DNA from 2 places in the Mesorhizobium sp. M8A.F.Ca.ET.165.01.1.1 genome. Region 2 is predicted to be linked to the other one. Evidence: riboswitches for the same ligand, from Rfam matches in the RefSeq annotation. Region 2 holds a riboswitch; the other holds the start of a gene.

Region 1 (7,126 bases), on a different contig from region 2:
GAGAACGGCGCCGGCAAGTCGACGCTGATGAAGGTGCTGTCGGGCGTCTATCCCTCCGGCACCTATGACGGCCAGATCATTTTTCAGGGCCAGGAATGCCAATTCAAGGGCATCCATGACAGCGAACACAAGGGCATCGTCATCATCCACCAGGAGCTTGCGCTGGTGCCGATGCTGTCGATCGCCGAAAACATCTTCCTCGGCAACGAGCACGCCAGATACGGCGTCATCGACTGGAACGCCAACGAGGCGCGCACCAGCGCCCTGTTGAAGAAGGTGGGCCTCAAGGAGGACCCAAAGACCCTGATCACCAATATCGGCGTCGGCAAGCAGCAGTTGGTCGAGATCGCCAAGGCGCTGAGCAAGGAAGTCAAGCTGCTGATCCTCGACGAGCCGACCGCATCGCTCAGCGAAAAGGACAGCCAGGCGCTGCTCGACCTGCTGCTCGAATTCAAGCGGCAAGGCATGACCTCGATCCTGATCTCGCACAAGCTCAACGAGGTGAACCGGGTCGCCGACAAGGTTACCGTGATCCGCGACGGGCGTACCATCGAGACGCTGGCCAAGAAGGATATTTCGGAGGACCGCATCATCACCTCCATGGTCGGCCGCTCGCTCGACGACCGCTATCCGCCGCGCGAGCCTGACATCGGCGAGGTCGTGTTCGAAGTGAAGAACTGGTCGGTCTATCACCCGATCCATGCCGAGCGGCAGGTGATCAAGGGCATCGACCTCAACGTGCGCAAGGGCGAGGTGGTCGGCATTGCCGGGCTGATGGGCGCCGGCCGCACCGAATTCGCCATGAGCCTGTTCGGCCGCTCCTATGGGCGCCGCATCACCGGCGAAGTGCTGCTCAAGGGCAAGGCGGTCGACGTCTCCTCGGTGAGCAAGGCGGTCCAACACGGGATCGCCTATGTGACCGAGGACCGCAAGACCTACGGTCTCAACCTCATCGATCATATCAAGCACAACATAACGCTGGCCAATCTGGGCGGCGTCTCGCGCCACAGTGTGATCGACGACATCCGCGAGCTCGCCGTTGCCAACGACTATCGAAAGAAAACCAACATCCGTGCATCGAGCGTCTATCAGATGACCGGCAATCTTTCGGGCGGCAACCAGCAGAAGGTGGTGTTGTCGAAATGGCTGTTCGCCGACCCGGAAGTTCTGATCCTCGACGAGCCGACGCGCGGCATCGATGTCGGCGCCAAGTACGAAATCTACACGATCATTGCGCGCCTCGCCGCTGAAGGTAAGGCGATCCTGGTCATCTCGTCGGAAATGCCGGAATTGCTCGGCATCACCGACCGAATCTATGTCATGAACGAAGGGCGCATCGTGGGCGAAATGCCCGCGGCGGACGCGAGCCAGGAAAAAATAATGCGGGCCATCGTTCGTGGAGAAGGAAAAGCAGCATGAGCACCGACAGCGCCCCCGCCCCGCAAGGCAACATCGCCGAAGAACAACGTCCACGCATCGCCGTCTCGGCGCTGACGACGAACCTGCGCGAATATGGTCTGATTATCGCGCTGATCGTCATCATGCTGTTCTTCCAGTTCACCACGTCGGGAACGCTGTTCAAGCCAGTCAACCTCAGCAACCTGGTGCAGCAGAACTCGTTCATCATCGTGATGGCGCTGGGCATGCTACTGGTCATCGTTTCCGGCTATATCGACCTCAGCGTCGGATCGGTCGCCGGTTTCATCGGCGCGCTGGCGGCGAACATGATGGTCATCTGGCAGCTCGGACCGCTCAGCAATCCGCTGGTGGTCTCGATCGTCTGCCTGATCGTGGGCGGCCTGATCGGCGCGGCGCAAGGCTATTGGATCGCCTATCACCGGATACCGAGCTTCATCGTGACGCTGGCGGGCATGCTGATCTTCCGCGGCATCTGCCAGGCGTTGCTGGGCGGCGGCTCCTCGGTGGGTCCGCTTCCGGACGGCTTCAAGGCACTCAGCTCCGGCTTCATCCCTGATGTGATCGGCCCGCTGACGCTGGTTGCGCCGACGGTGAACGCGGCCGGCAAGACCATTTTGGGCAGCGGCCTGACGCTGCACATGACGACGGTCGTGCTGGGGCTGATCGCCGTGCTGGCCTATGCCTATTTCGGGGTGAGGACACGGCGCAAGCGCGAGCGCCACGGCTATGAGGCCGAGCCCTTCCCCCTGTTCGTCATCAAGACGCTGGTTGCCAGCGCGCTGGCGCTGTTCCTGGTCTATGAATTCGCCAGCTACAGGGGCCTGCCGGTGGTGCTGCTCGTCATGGGCGTGCTGATCTCGCTGTTCGTCTTCGTTACCAAGCGCATGACCATCGGCCGCCGCATCTACGCGATGGGCGGCAACCCCAAGGCAGCGCAATTGTCGGGCATCAACACCGAGCGGCTGACGCTTCTGGTGTTCATCAATATGGGCGTGCTGTCGGCGCTCGGCGGCCTGATCATCGCCGCGCGTCTCGGCCAGGCCGTGCCGGCCGCGGGCCTCGGCAGCGAGCTCGACGTGATCGCGGCCGTCTTCATCGGCGGCGCCTCGGCGATGGGCGGCGTCGGCCAGGTGATCGGCGCGGTGGTCGGCGGCTTCATCATGGGCGTGATGAACAACGGCATGTCGATCATGGGCGTCAACGTCGACTGGCAGCAGGTAGTCAAGGGACTGGTGTTGCTCGGAGCCGTCATCTTCGACGTCTACAACAAGAACAAGGCTTAAGGGCTGGAGGCGAGGACTAGGAGGCATACGGGTTCTAGATCGCGAAGCTGCCGGCAGCCCGTCGGCACCAAGAAGTCCGGGGAAGGACCAGGCTCGCGAACGCAATCCGGACGAAGCGTTTCAACCGTGGCGCGTTTCCGCGCCGCGCCGGTCAGGATTTTGCCGATGGCAGCCGGACACGGAAAAATGAGAGAGGACTGATCATGCTGATCTCGCAGATTCTCGACGACGCCGAGACGATCCGTGTCGTTGCCCGCAGCGGCGGGAAGACCCGGATCATCAACGGCGCGCGCAGCGTCTATTCGCTGGCGATGGAGGCCGCCCGCACCGGTGTCGGCCTGGCCGCTCTGATCGAACGCAAGGGACTTGGCGAGACGGTCGATCTCGACGCCGCCTACAAGAGAGGACGGCTCCTGTCGCCGATCAATCACCCCGACCCGGCGCATCTGCACCTGACCGGCACGGGACTGACGCATCTCGGGTCGGCCGCGACGCGCGATTCCATGCACAAGAAGCTCAGCACCGACGGCGAGGAGCAGCTCACCGATTCGATGAAGATGTTCCGCATGGGGCTGGAAGGCGGCAAACCCGCCAAAGGCCAGGTCGGCGTACAGCCGGAATGGTTCTACAAGGGCAACGGCACCATGGCGGTCGCGCCTGGCGCGGCGCTGATGTCGCCGGCCTTTGCCAAGGATGCCGGCGAAGAACCCGAGGTCGCCGGGATCTATGTCATCGGCGACGATGGCGCGCCGTTCCGCGTCGGCTTCACGCTGTCGAACGAATTCTCGGACCATGTGACCGAGCGCGTGAACTATCTCTTCCTCGCCCACTCCAAGCTGCGCAATGCCTCGTTCGGGCCGGAAATCCTGATCGGAGACCTGCCTTCGGACATCCGCGGCACGTCGCGCATCCTGCGAGACGGCAAGACATTGTGGGAGAAGCCGTTCCTGTCGGGCGAAACGAACATGTCGCACACCATCGCCAATCTCGAACACCACCACTTCAAATATTCGGCCTTCCGCCAGCCGGGCGACGTGCATGTGCATATGTTCGGCACCGCGACGCTATCCTTCGCCGACGGCATCAACACGGAAGCAGGCGACGTGTTCGAGATCGAGGCAGGGGATTTCGGCCTGCCGCTGCGCAACCCGCTGGAAATCGAAAAGCCGGTGAAGGTGGCGGTGAAGGCGCTGTAAAAGCCACGGGGGCGTCATCCCCCTCTCGTGGGGAGATCGGCAGCTTCGACCTTAGCGCACCGCGCGGAAATGCTTTGAGAGCTTGAGGCCTTGCGCCTGGTAGTTCGAGCCCAGTTCGGTGCCGTAAAGCGCCCGCGGCCGCTTCAGCATGTGCTCGTAGACCAGCCGGCCGACGATCTGGCCATGGTCGAGGATGAACGGGACTTCGTGGCTGCGCACTTCGAGCACCGCCCGGCTGCCGGTGCCGCCGGACGCCGAATGGCCGAACCCCGGATCGAAAAAGCCGGCATAGTGGACACGGAACTCGCCGACCAGCGGATCGAAGGGTGTCATCTCGGCGGCGTAGAGCGGCGGCACATGCACCGCCTCCTGGCTGACGAGGATGTAGAACTCGTCGGGATCGAGCACCAGTTCGCCGGCGCCGCTCTTGTGGATCGGCTCCCAGAAATCGACGACGTCCTGTGCGGCACGCTTGTCGACATCGACGAGGCCGGTGTGGTGCTTGCCGCGATAGCCGACCAGCCCATCCTTGTCGCCATTGAGATCGATCGACAGCGCGATGCCGCCGCCGGAAATGTTCGGCGGATCGGTGGCGACCAGCATTTCGGCGTTGTGCAATTCATGCAGTTCGGCTTCCGATAGCAGTGCGTTGCCTGTACGGAAGCGGATCTGCGACAGGCGCGAACCGGTGCGCACGACGACCGGAAAAGTGCGCGGACTGACCTCGAGATAGAGCGGGCCGTGATAGCCGGCGGCGATCTTGTCGAACTCGTGGCCGCGATCGGTCATGACGCGGGTGAAGATGTCGAGCCGCCCGGTCGAGCTCTTCGGATTGGCCGAAGCCGAAATGCCAGCCGGCAGGGCCAGACTTTCGAGCAGCGGCACGATATAGACGCAGCCGGTTTCGAGAACCGCGCCTTCGGTCAGATTAATCTCGTGGAGTTGCAGCCGGTCGAGCTTTTCCGAGACCTTGTGATTGGGACCGGGCAGGAACGAGGCGCGCACCCGCCAGGCCCTTTCGCCCAATCTGAGATCAAGGCTCGCCGGCTGGATCTGGTCGGCATCGAGCGCGCGCGGCGACTTCAGCGCCCCGGACTGGAACAGCGCCGAAATGTCCTGATCAGGAAGAATGCCTGTCTGCCGCAAAGTCTGGCTCCGCCCAAGACTGGTCTCTTTTGGTGCAGGTTCTTGCCGCAAAACCACTGGGCACTTTTGCGGAACCTGCCTTGGTACAAACCTCTTAATGAAGCCGGCAATTGACGCAAGCGTGGCGCGGGTCTAAAGGGTCGTTATCCCGTGGTGATTTGGCCGGTCGGCTTGCAGCCACGTTAAACAAGTCGCTAAAGGACCGTCGGGCCGCAAGGCCGTATGGACCGGTTGCGACTTTCGCGGCCGGTTTTTTTGTGTCTGGAACAAAGCGATGAGCACCAAGAAGCGCAACTGGAAACCTCAGACGGCACTCGTGCATGGCGGCACCCTGCGTTCCCAATTCGGCGAAACCGCCGAGGCGATGTACCTGACCCAGGGCTATGTCTATAAAACCGCCCAGGCGGCGGAAGCCCGCTTCAAGGGCGAAGAGCCTGGCTTCATCTATTCGCGTTACGCCAACCCGACCGTCGACATGTTCGAAAAGCGCATGTGCGCTCTCGAAGGCGCCGAGGACGCGCGCGCCACGGCGTCGGGCATGGCGGCGGTGACCGCGGCCCTTCTGTGCAGCGTCAAGGCCGGCGATCATATCATTGCGGCGCGCGCGCTGTTCGGCTCCTGTCGCTGGGTGGTCGAGACGCTGGCGCCGCGCTATGGCATCGAGGCGACCTTGGTCGACGGCACCGATATCGCCAATTGGGAAAAGGCGGTCAGGCCGAACACCAAGCTGTTCTTCCTGGAAAGCCCGACCAATCCGACGCTGGAAGTCGTCGACATATCAGCCGTCGCCTCGCTTGCCAATTCGATCGGCGCGCGGCTTGTCGTCGACAATGTCTTCGCCACGCCGCTGCAGCAGAAGCCGTTGCAGCTTGGTGCGCACATCGTCGTCTACTCGGCCACCAAGCATATTGACGGCCAGGGCCGTTGCCTCGGCGGCGTCATCCTGTCGGACAAGAAGTGGATCGACGAAAACCTGCACGACTATTTCCGCCACACCGGCCCCAGCCTGTCGCCGTTCAATGCCTGGACCTTGCTGAAGGGGCTCGAGACGCTGCCGCTGCGCGTGCGCCAGCAGACGGAAAGCGCCGGCAGGATCGCCGACTTCCTGGCCGAGCAGCCGCAGATCGCCCGCGTCATCTATCCCGGCCGCGCCGACCATCCGCAGGCCGCCATCGTCAAGAAGCAGATGTCGGGCGGCTCGACGCTGATCTGCCTCGACGTCAAGGGCGGCAAGCCGGCGGCCTTCGCGCTGCAGAACGCCCTCGACATCGTGCTGATCTCGAACAATCTCGGCGATGCCAAGAGCCTGATCACCCATCCGGCGACGACGACGCACAAGAACCTGAGCGACGAGGCCCGCGCCGAACTCGGCATCGGGCCAGGGACGCTCAGGCTGTCGGTCGGCCTGGAGGACGCCGACGACCTGCTGGAAGACATCGCGCAGGCGCTGAAGGCCGCCAAATAGGCTGTTTGGGAGCGTCGGTCGCGGCGATCAGGCGCGCGACGGCGTCTCCTCCAGTTCGGCCGCCTTGGTGCGGATGGTCATTGCGTTGCCGCGCCAGTCGACGGCGCCGCCGAGCCAGCCGCGCGCCCAGAGGGTTGGGAGCATCACGTCCCGCGCAATCATGGCCGCGACCATGCGCGGCGACAGGTACCAGCCCTTGGACAAGGCCAGTGCGCACTCCGGAAGGTAGAAGGCCGCCAACACGGCAATCGCGGTTGCCCAAAGGCTGACGCCGGCGCTCGCCGCAGCAACCAGGGCAAGCGCGAGAGGCACCGCCGCGCCGGTCAGGATTTCGGGCGCGAAGAACAGCGGGAAGGTGACGCGGCGCAGGCGCGCCCAGCGGGCCTGGCGCGACCAGATCTCGCCAAGCGTGCGCTGGCCGAGCGGCTGCTCGAAGGGCGCGGCAACGAGATTGACGCACAAGCCGAGGCCGTTCACCAGCTTGGTGGCGGCAGCGTCCTCGGCGATCTCGGCGGCCAGCGCCCGAATGCCGCCATTGGCATCCAGCATCGGCTTGTTCCACAGCATGCTCTTGCCCTGGGCAAAGCCGAGGCCGAGCGCCTCGCCGGCATACTGCC
Region 2 (7,126 bases):
GATCCTGGTCGATGCGCATGGCGAGCGTATCATCGTGCCGTTCTACGACACGCGTGCGCAGGCTGATCCCGAAGCCTTGCCGTTTCCCGACATCACGGCGTTCGATGCCGTGCTGGCCGACGTGCGCTGGCCGGGTGCAGCGGCACTTGCCCTGAACGCGGCGCGCGCCGCGGGCAGGCCGGCTATCCTCGATGCCGATACCGCGCCGCTGGCGGTGCTGGAGCAACTGTTGCCGCTGGCCTCGCACATCGTCGCCTCCGAACCGGCAGTGCGTATCATCTGCGGCCACGCGTTGGATCTGGAGACCGCTTGCGAGGATCTCGCCTCCAGCACCGACGCCTTCGTCGCGGTCACCGGCGGCGCGGCGGGTACCTGGTGGTTCGATCGAAGCGCCGGATCATCCCGCCATGTCGAGGCGCCGAGGATCAAGGCGGTCGACACGCTGGCCGCCGGCGATGTCTTTCATGGCGCCTTTGCCGTTGGGCTGGCGGAAGCCATGGCGATCGAGCACGCACTGCGCTTTGCGAGTGCCGCCGCCGCGCTCAAATGCCTGCGCTTCGGCGGCAGGCTGGGCGCGCCGGATCGGGCGGAAACGCTCGCCATGATGGCAGCGACCTGGCCTGAAACAGCTTAGCTCTTTGCCGGATGCTCGACCGCCTGGCGGCCAAAGTCCGGCGCGTCGATATCCTGGCCCGCCTCGATGATCGAGCGGCGCACGGCGCGGGTGCGGGTGAACAGGTCGAAGAGTTTGTCGCCATCGCCCCAGCGGATCGCGCGCTGCAGGAACGCCAGATCTTCCGAGAAGCGCGCCAGCATTTCCAGGATGGCATCCTTGTTGTGCAGGCACACGTCCCGCCACATGGTCGGATCGGAGGCGGCCAGACGCGTGAAATCGCGAAAGCCGGAGGCGGAATATTTGATCACTTCCGTCTTGGTCACCGATTCCAGGTCGTCGGCGGTGCCGACGATGTTGTAGGCGATGATGTGCGGCAGATGCGAGACGATGGCCAGCGTCATGTCGTGATGCTGCGGATCCATCGTGTCGATGTTGGCGCCGCAGCGGCGCCAGAATTCCGACAGCCGTTCCAGCGCCTCCGGATCGGTGCCCGGCACCGGCGTGAAGATGCACCAGCGATTGTCGAACAGGTCGGCAAATCCGGCATCCGGGCCGGATTTTTCGGTACCCGCCAGCGGATGGCCGGGAATGAAATGGACGCCCTCAGGCACATGCGGCTGCATCTGCGCGATGACTGAGGCCTTGGTTGAGCCGACATCGGTGAGGATCGCACCTTTTTTTAGCGCCGGCGCAATCTCCTGCGCCACCGCACCGGATGAGCCCACCGGCACCGAGACGATGACCAGATCGGCATCACGCACAGCTTCCCTGGAATCGGTGGTGTAGGAATCGCCTAGTCCCAGTTCCTCGGCTCGCTTGAGCGTTGCCACACTGCGCGTCGAGATCGCGACATGGCGAGCCAGGCCTTCGCGGCGAATGACGCGGGCCAGCGACGAGCCGATCAGGCCGATGCCGACCAGCGCGATTTTTTCGAACATCGGTGATGCCATGGTGTGTAACTTTTCAGGCGTTCTAGCTTTTCAGGAATGTCTTGAGCGCGGCGACAACGCCGCGATTGGCCTCTTCGGTACCGACGGTCATTCGCAGCGCGTTGGGAAAGCCGTAGCCTGAAACGCGCCGCAGAATATAGCCGCGCGCGCTCAGATAATCATCCGCCGCAGCCGCCGAATGCCTCTGGTCGTCGGGAAAATGAATGAGCAGGAAATTGCCGACGCTGGGCGTCACGCGCAGTCCGAGTCCAGTCATCTCCTCGCTCAGCCAGGCGAGCCAGGTCTCGTTATGCGCCACGCTGCGCTCGACATGGGCGCGGTCGCGGATCGCGGCGATGCCGGCCTCGATCGCGGTCGCATTGACGTTGAAGGGGCCGCGCACGCGGTTGATCGCATCGACAATGTGCATCGGACCATACATCCAGCCGATACGCGCTCCGCCGAGACCGATCTTGGAGAAGGTGCGGGTCATCACCACGTTCTCGGCGCTGCCGGCCAGCTCGATGCCGGCTTCGTAATCGTTGCGGCGGACATATTCGGCATAGGCCGCGTCCAGCACCAGCAGCACGTTTTTCGGCAGTCCGGCATGCAGGCGACGCACCTCCTGGAACGGCACATAGGTGCCGGTCGGATTGTTGGGATTGGCCAGGAACACGATTTTCGTGCGCGGCGTCACAGCCGCCAGCATCGCATCGATGTCGGCGCGCTCGTCGGTCTCCTTGACCACGACCGGGGTGGCGCCGGCCGACTGGATGTAGATCTTGTAGACCATGAAGGCGTGTTCGGTGAACATGGCCTCGTCGCCGGGCGCGAGATAGGTCTGTGCCAACAGGCCAAGGATCTCGTCGGAACCGTTGGAGCAGATGATGTTCTGCGCGTTGAGGCCATGCACCTCGGCGATCGCCTCGCGCAACCGCCTGGCGGTGCCGTCGGGATAGATGTCGAGTTTGCCGGCGACCTCACGCGCGGCCTCGATCGCCTTCGGCGACGGCCCAAGCGGGTTCTCGTTCGACGACAACTTGTAGACCTTGGCGACCCCGGCCGGCGCCGTGCTCTTGCCGGGCACATAGGCGTCTATGTCCATGATGCCCGCGCGGGGGGTTGGACGTGCCTGATCCGGTGTCTGGTTCATGTCTTGCAAAATCCGTCGAAAATGCCTCCATCCGGAAGCCGCTGCGGAAATACAAGCCATGGCCGGCAATGTCGAGAGGCGGCACTAGTGCCAGCCGCCGCCATTGACGGCGAGGCGGGCGGGTTCTAGAAGGGCGGTGACAGTTCCGTGGTGATTTGGCCGGTCGGCTTGCAGCCACGTTAAACAATTCGCTAAAGGGCCGTTTGCGTGACGTAACCGGCTTTGCGAAGGCAATGCCGGTTTTTTATTGTCCGCTACCGGCCCGGACGACCGCATCGGCGCCGCGAAAATCAGCGGAGATTTTCGCAAGAAACGATGCAGCAAGAGAGATTAGGAATGGCCGCTCTGCGCGCAGCAAGGACCAACAACGAGGTCGACAATCCGTCGAGCCTGGTGTTGCGTTTCGGACCCGACAAGCCGCTCAAGCTCGATGCCGGCACGGTGCTGTCGCCGTTCCAGATCGCCTATCAGACCTATGGCGTTCTGAACGATGCCCGTTCCAATGCCATCCTCGTCTGCCATGCACTGACCGGCGACCAGCATGTCGCCAACACCAATCCGGTGACCGGCAAGCCAGGCTGGTGGGAAGTGCTGATCGGCCCCGGCAAGATCATCGACACCAACCGTTTCTTCGTCATCTGTTCCAACGTCATCGGCGGCTGCCTTGGTTCCACCGGGCCGGCTTCGACCAACCCCGCCACGGGAAAGCCCTATGGGCTCGACCTTCCTGTCATCACCATCCGCGACATGGTGCGTGCGCAGCAGATGCTGGTCGACCATTTCGGCATCGAGAAGCTGTTCTGCGTGCTGGGCGGCTCGATGGGCGGCATGCAGGTGCTGCAATGGGCGTCGAGCTATCCCGAGCGGGTGTTCTCGGCACTGCCGATCGCCACCGGCGCGCGCCATTCGTCACAGAACATCGCCTTCCACGAGGTCGGGCGGCAGGCCGTGATGGCCGATCCGGACTGGCATGGCGGCAAATATTTCGAGCACGGCAAGCGCCCGGAAAAGGGGCTGGCGGTGGCGCGCATGGCCGCCCACATCACCTATCTGTCGGAAGCCGCCCTGCACCGCAAATTCGGCCGCAACCTGCAGGACCGCGAAGCGCTGACCTTCGGCTTCGATGCCGATTTCCAGATCGAGAGCTATCTGCGCCACCAGGGCATGACCTTCGTCGACCGCTTCGACGCCAACTCCTACCTCTACATGACACGGTCGATGGATTATTTCGACCTTGCCGCCGACCATGGCGGCCGGCTGGCGGACGCCTTTGCCGGCACCAAGACCCGCTTCTGCCTGGTGTCCTTCACGTCGGATTGGCTGTTCCCGACCGAAGAGAGCCGCTCGATCGTGCACGCGCTCAACGCCGCCGGTGCCTCGGTTTCCTTCGTCGAGATCGAGACCGACCGCGGCCACGACGCCTTCCTGCTCGACGAACCGGAACTGTTTGCCGCCATCAACGGCTTTATCGGTTCGGCCGCGCGCGCCAGGGGGCTCGGTGCATGACCCCGAAACGTTGCAGACTTTTCGGACCACGGTCATGCGTCAGACGGAAAGGCGAAGCCATGACCCAGAAAAATTGCGGACTTTTCGGACCATCGTCATGCGCCACTCAGGAGGCGAAGCCATGAGCGTCAATGGCAGCCAGCGTGTCGACCTTGAGGTCGTCGCCAACCTCATCCCGCCGCAATCGCGCGTGCTTGACGTAGGCTCCGGCGACGGCTCGCTGCTCGAATTGCTGCAGGAAACCAAGCAGGTCGACGGTCGCGGCCTTGAGCTTTCGCAGCGCGGCGTCAACGAATGCGTGGCGCGCGGCCTCTCGGTCATCCAGGGCGATGCCGACAAGGATCTCGAATTCTATCCCGACAAGGGTTTTGACTTCGTCGTCCTGTCGCAGACCCTGCAGGCCACCCGCAACCCGAAGCTGGTGCTCGACGAACTGCTCCGGATCGGCAATCGGGCGATCGTGTCCTTCCCCAATTTCGGCCATTGGCGGGTGCGCCTGTCGCTGTTCGTCAAGGGCCGCATGCCGGTGACCAAGGATCTGCCCTACTCCTGGTACGACACGCCCAACATCCACTTCTGCACCATCCGCGACTTCGTCAATCTGTGCGAGGAGCTTGGCGCGACGGTGGAAAAGGCGACCGCGCTCGACGCCAACGGCCAGAAGATCGGCCTGTCGATGCCCTGGTGGTTCTGGAATTTCTTTGGCCAGCAGGCGGTGTTTTTGTTGAAGCGATAAGGCTGCCGTCGGCCTCCTATGCGAGGACATCCGTGGGCTTGTGCGGATGTTCCACGCCGTCGGCCAACACCACATGGACGCAACCGCGAAGAGCTTCCGCCAATTTCAGCGGTGGCAAAAGTGTTGCGGTTGAAGCGCTAGGCGCCGGAATTCACCATTCCCTTGTCGTCAGAACGACGGCACAATGGGTGACATAACAGGTTGTTTTTTGTAGCGTCGCACTTAATCCCGATGAGGGCCAGCCAGGGGGAAGTCCGATCCATTCAACCATCCTGAAGAGCTATCGGAAAGTGCATTTTCGCGCTGGAAACAGCTGACGTGGAGCATTTGCCCCTCATCACGGTCATCACCCCGACTCACAACCGGCGCCAAACGGTGCTCCGCGCGGTGGAAAGCGTGCTTTCTCAGAGCATGGCGCGGTTTGAGCATATCGTCGTCGACGATGGCTCGACCGACGGGACGGAAGCGGCGCTTGCGCGCATTCGCGACCCTCGGCTGATCTATGTCGGCGCGAAATGGCGCGGCGCCAATGCCGCCAGGAATGCCGGCATCGAGCTGGCGAGGGCGCCCGTGGTGACTTTTCTTGATTCGGACGATCTCTTCCTGCCACACCGGCTCGAACGGACGCTGGCATGGTTCGACGACAATCCGGCGCTCGAAGTCCTGCTCTCCTCATATGTCTCGGTGAAGGCTGGCCGTGGCACCGCCTGCGTCAACCGCCGTGCTTTCCTCAATCCGGCGATGCTGGAGCGGGCGGTGGTTGCGCAGACGGCCTTCATCGCCGGGTCGGCGATAACGGCGAGGCGGGAAGCCTTGCTGGCCATCGGCGGCTATGACAGCGACATTCCCCGGATGCAGGACCGGGAGCTTCTGCTGCGCTTCGCACAGCGCTTCGGCGCGCAATTATCGGAAGATATCGACTGGACGAAGCACAATTCGCAGAACTCGATTTCGGGCCGCCGGGACGGCTATGTCGAAGCCTATGCGATCCTGATGAGTAAGCACCCGCACATCGCTCGCTCTTACCCGCATGTCCCACCCTTTATGATCACGCGGCAGATCATCGCCGATATTCTCCGGGGGCGGATACCACAGGCATTTGCTGGATACATGGCCAACCGCTCGTCCGACGCGCTTGGTTATTCATTGCCGGAACTGATCGCCGGTTATCTCTACGGCCGCCGCTGGCGGCGCGGCCTCTACGACGAGGTTCGCGGGAAGTTTGGAATTCCACCGGCCTGACCTGGCGGCAGCGCAGCGATCGAGTACGGCGCGTTGCAGGGGCCTGCCTGGCTCACGGCCAGGCCTATCGGTCCAGTTCCGGGAAATAGGGATCCGACAGGAACCGCCTGTCCCGTTCTCCCAGAAGGCAGTCGATCGGCGCGTCCATCTCGGCGGGCATGATTTTGGGCTTGTCCTGAATGCCGCTGACTTCGAGAATCAGCTTGCGCCGGATCGCCGTTGAGAATTCGGCGGCCGCATGGATCGGCAGCACGAAGGAACCAGGTCCGCCGGTCACGCACTGCGCATAATACTGATCGAGATGGCTGAAGGTCGGTGATGGCTTGATCAGGATCGGCAGGCCGTTGATGACGATGCCCTTGGCAATGGCCGCATCGCGCGTCACAGTGACCGGCGGCCCGATATTGTTGGGGCCGTCGCCAGATATGTCGATGACGCTGCGTTCGCTCGCGAAATTGGTGCCGTCGAAAAGCTCGGCGCCGAAAGCAAGCGCGCTCGAAATCGAGGTACCGCGGAAACTCCGGAAAGGGCGGGCCGCAAGCTTGTCGGCAAAGCTGTTGGCGCTCTGCGCACTGTCGATGATCTGCCAGCCGATGACCGCGTCATCGCGCACCGTGCCGGCCCACTCGAAATAGGCGAGCGCAATGCGCCCAGTATGGCCGGAACGGACCGCCTGGATGAAATCGGCGTGCCGCAGCGCCTCGACATAGCCGGCGCGTTGAAGGGCGAACTCGGTCTCGTCCATCGACAGCGAGATATCGACCGCCAGCACCAGTTCGACGTCGACAGCCAGCGTATTTGGCGCCGAAGGAACCGGGGCGGCCTCGGCGCAAGCCAGGCAGGCAAGCAGGCTCATTATCTCAAGCATGGCCAGCACGAGCGATGTTTCGATCGCGACATTCGCTCGCGATCACGGCGAAATAAAGCTTGTGGCAGGCGTGGCC

The links. Region 2 has a riboswitch for S-adenosylmethionine ahead of EN808_RS00315 (homoserine O-acetyltransferase). Riboswitches for the same ligand answer to the same signal wherever they lie in the genome.
Region 1: another riboswitch for S-adenosylmethionine. It lies ahead of EN808_RS22030 (O-succinylhomoserine sulfhydrylase); the one in region 2 lies ahead of EN808_RS00315 (homoserine O-acetyltransferase).

Annotation. Positions count from the first base shown of each region.
Region 1 covers NZ_SRTH01000008.1:218,391-225,516, reverse strand. The annotation lists gene mmsA (multiple monosaccharide ABC transporter ATP-binding protein) at 1-1,419, shown strand, start outside; gene mmsB (multiple monosaccharide ABC transporter permease) at 1,416-2,702, shown strand; gene araD1 (AraD1 family protein) at 2,906-3,898, shown strand; gene EN808_RS22035 (2'-deoxycytidine 5'-triphosphate deaminase) at 3,950-5,044, opposite strand; SAM riboswitch at 5,185-5,262, shown strand; gene EN808_RS22030 (O-succinylhomoserine sulfhydrylase) at 5,319-6,509, shown strand; gene EN808_RS22025 (ceramide glucosyltransferase) at 6,537-7,126, opposite strand, start outside.
Region 2 covers NZ_SRTH01000001.1:59,299-66,424, reverse strand. The annotation lists gene EN808_RS00330 (sugar kinase) at 1-634, shown strand, start outside; gene EN808_RS00325 (prephenate/arogenate dehydrogenase family protein) at 631-1,566, opposite strand; gene hisC (histidinol-phosphate transaminase) at 1,589-2,698, opposite strand; SAM riboswitch at 2,836-2,913, shown strand; gene EN808_RS00315 (homoserine O-acetyltransferase) at 3,035-4,204, shown strand; gene metW (methionine biosynthesis protein MetW) at 4,326-4,940, shown strand; gene EN808_RS00305 (glycosyltransferase family A protein) at 5,259-6,182, shown strand; gene EN808_RS00300 (DUF1194 domain-containing protein) at 6,247-7,050, opposite strand.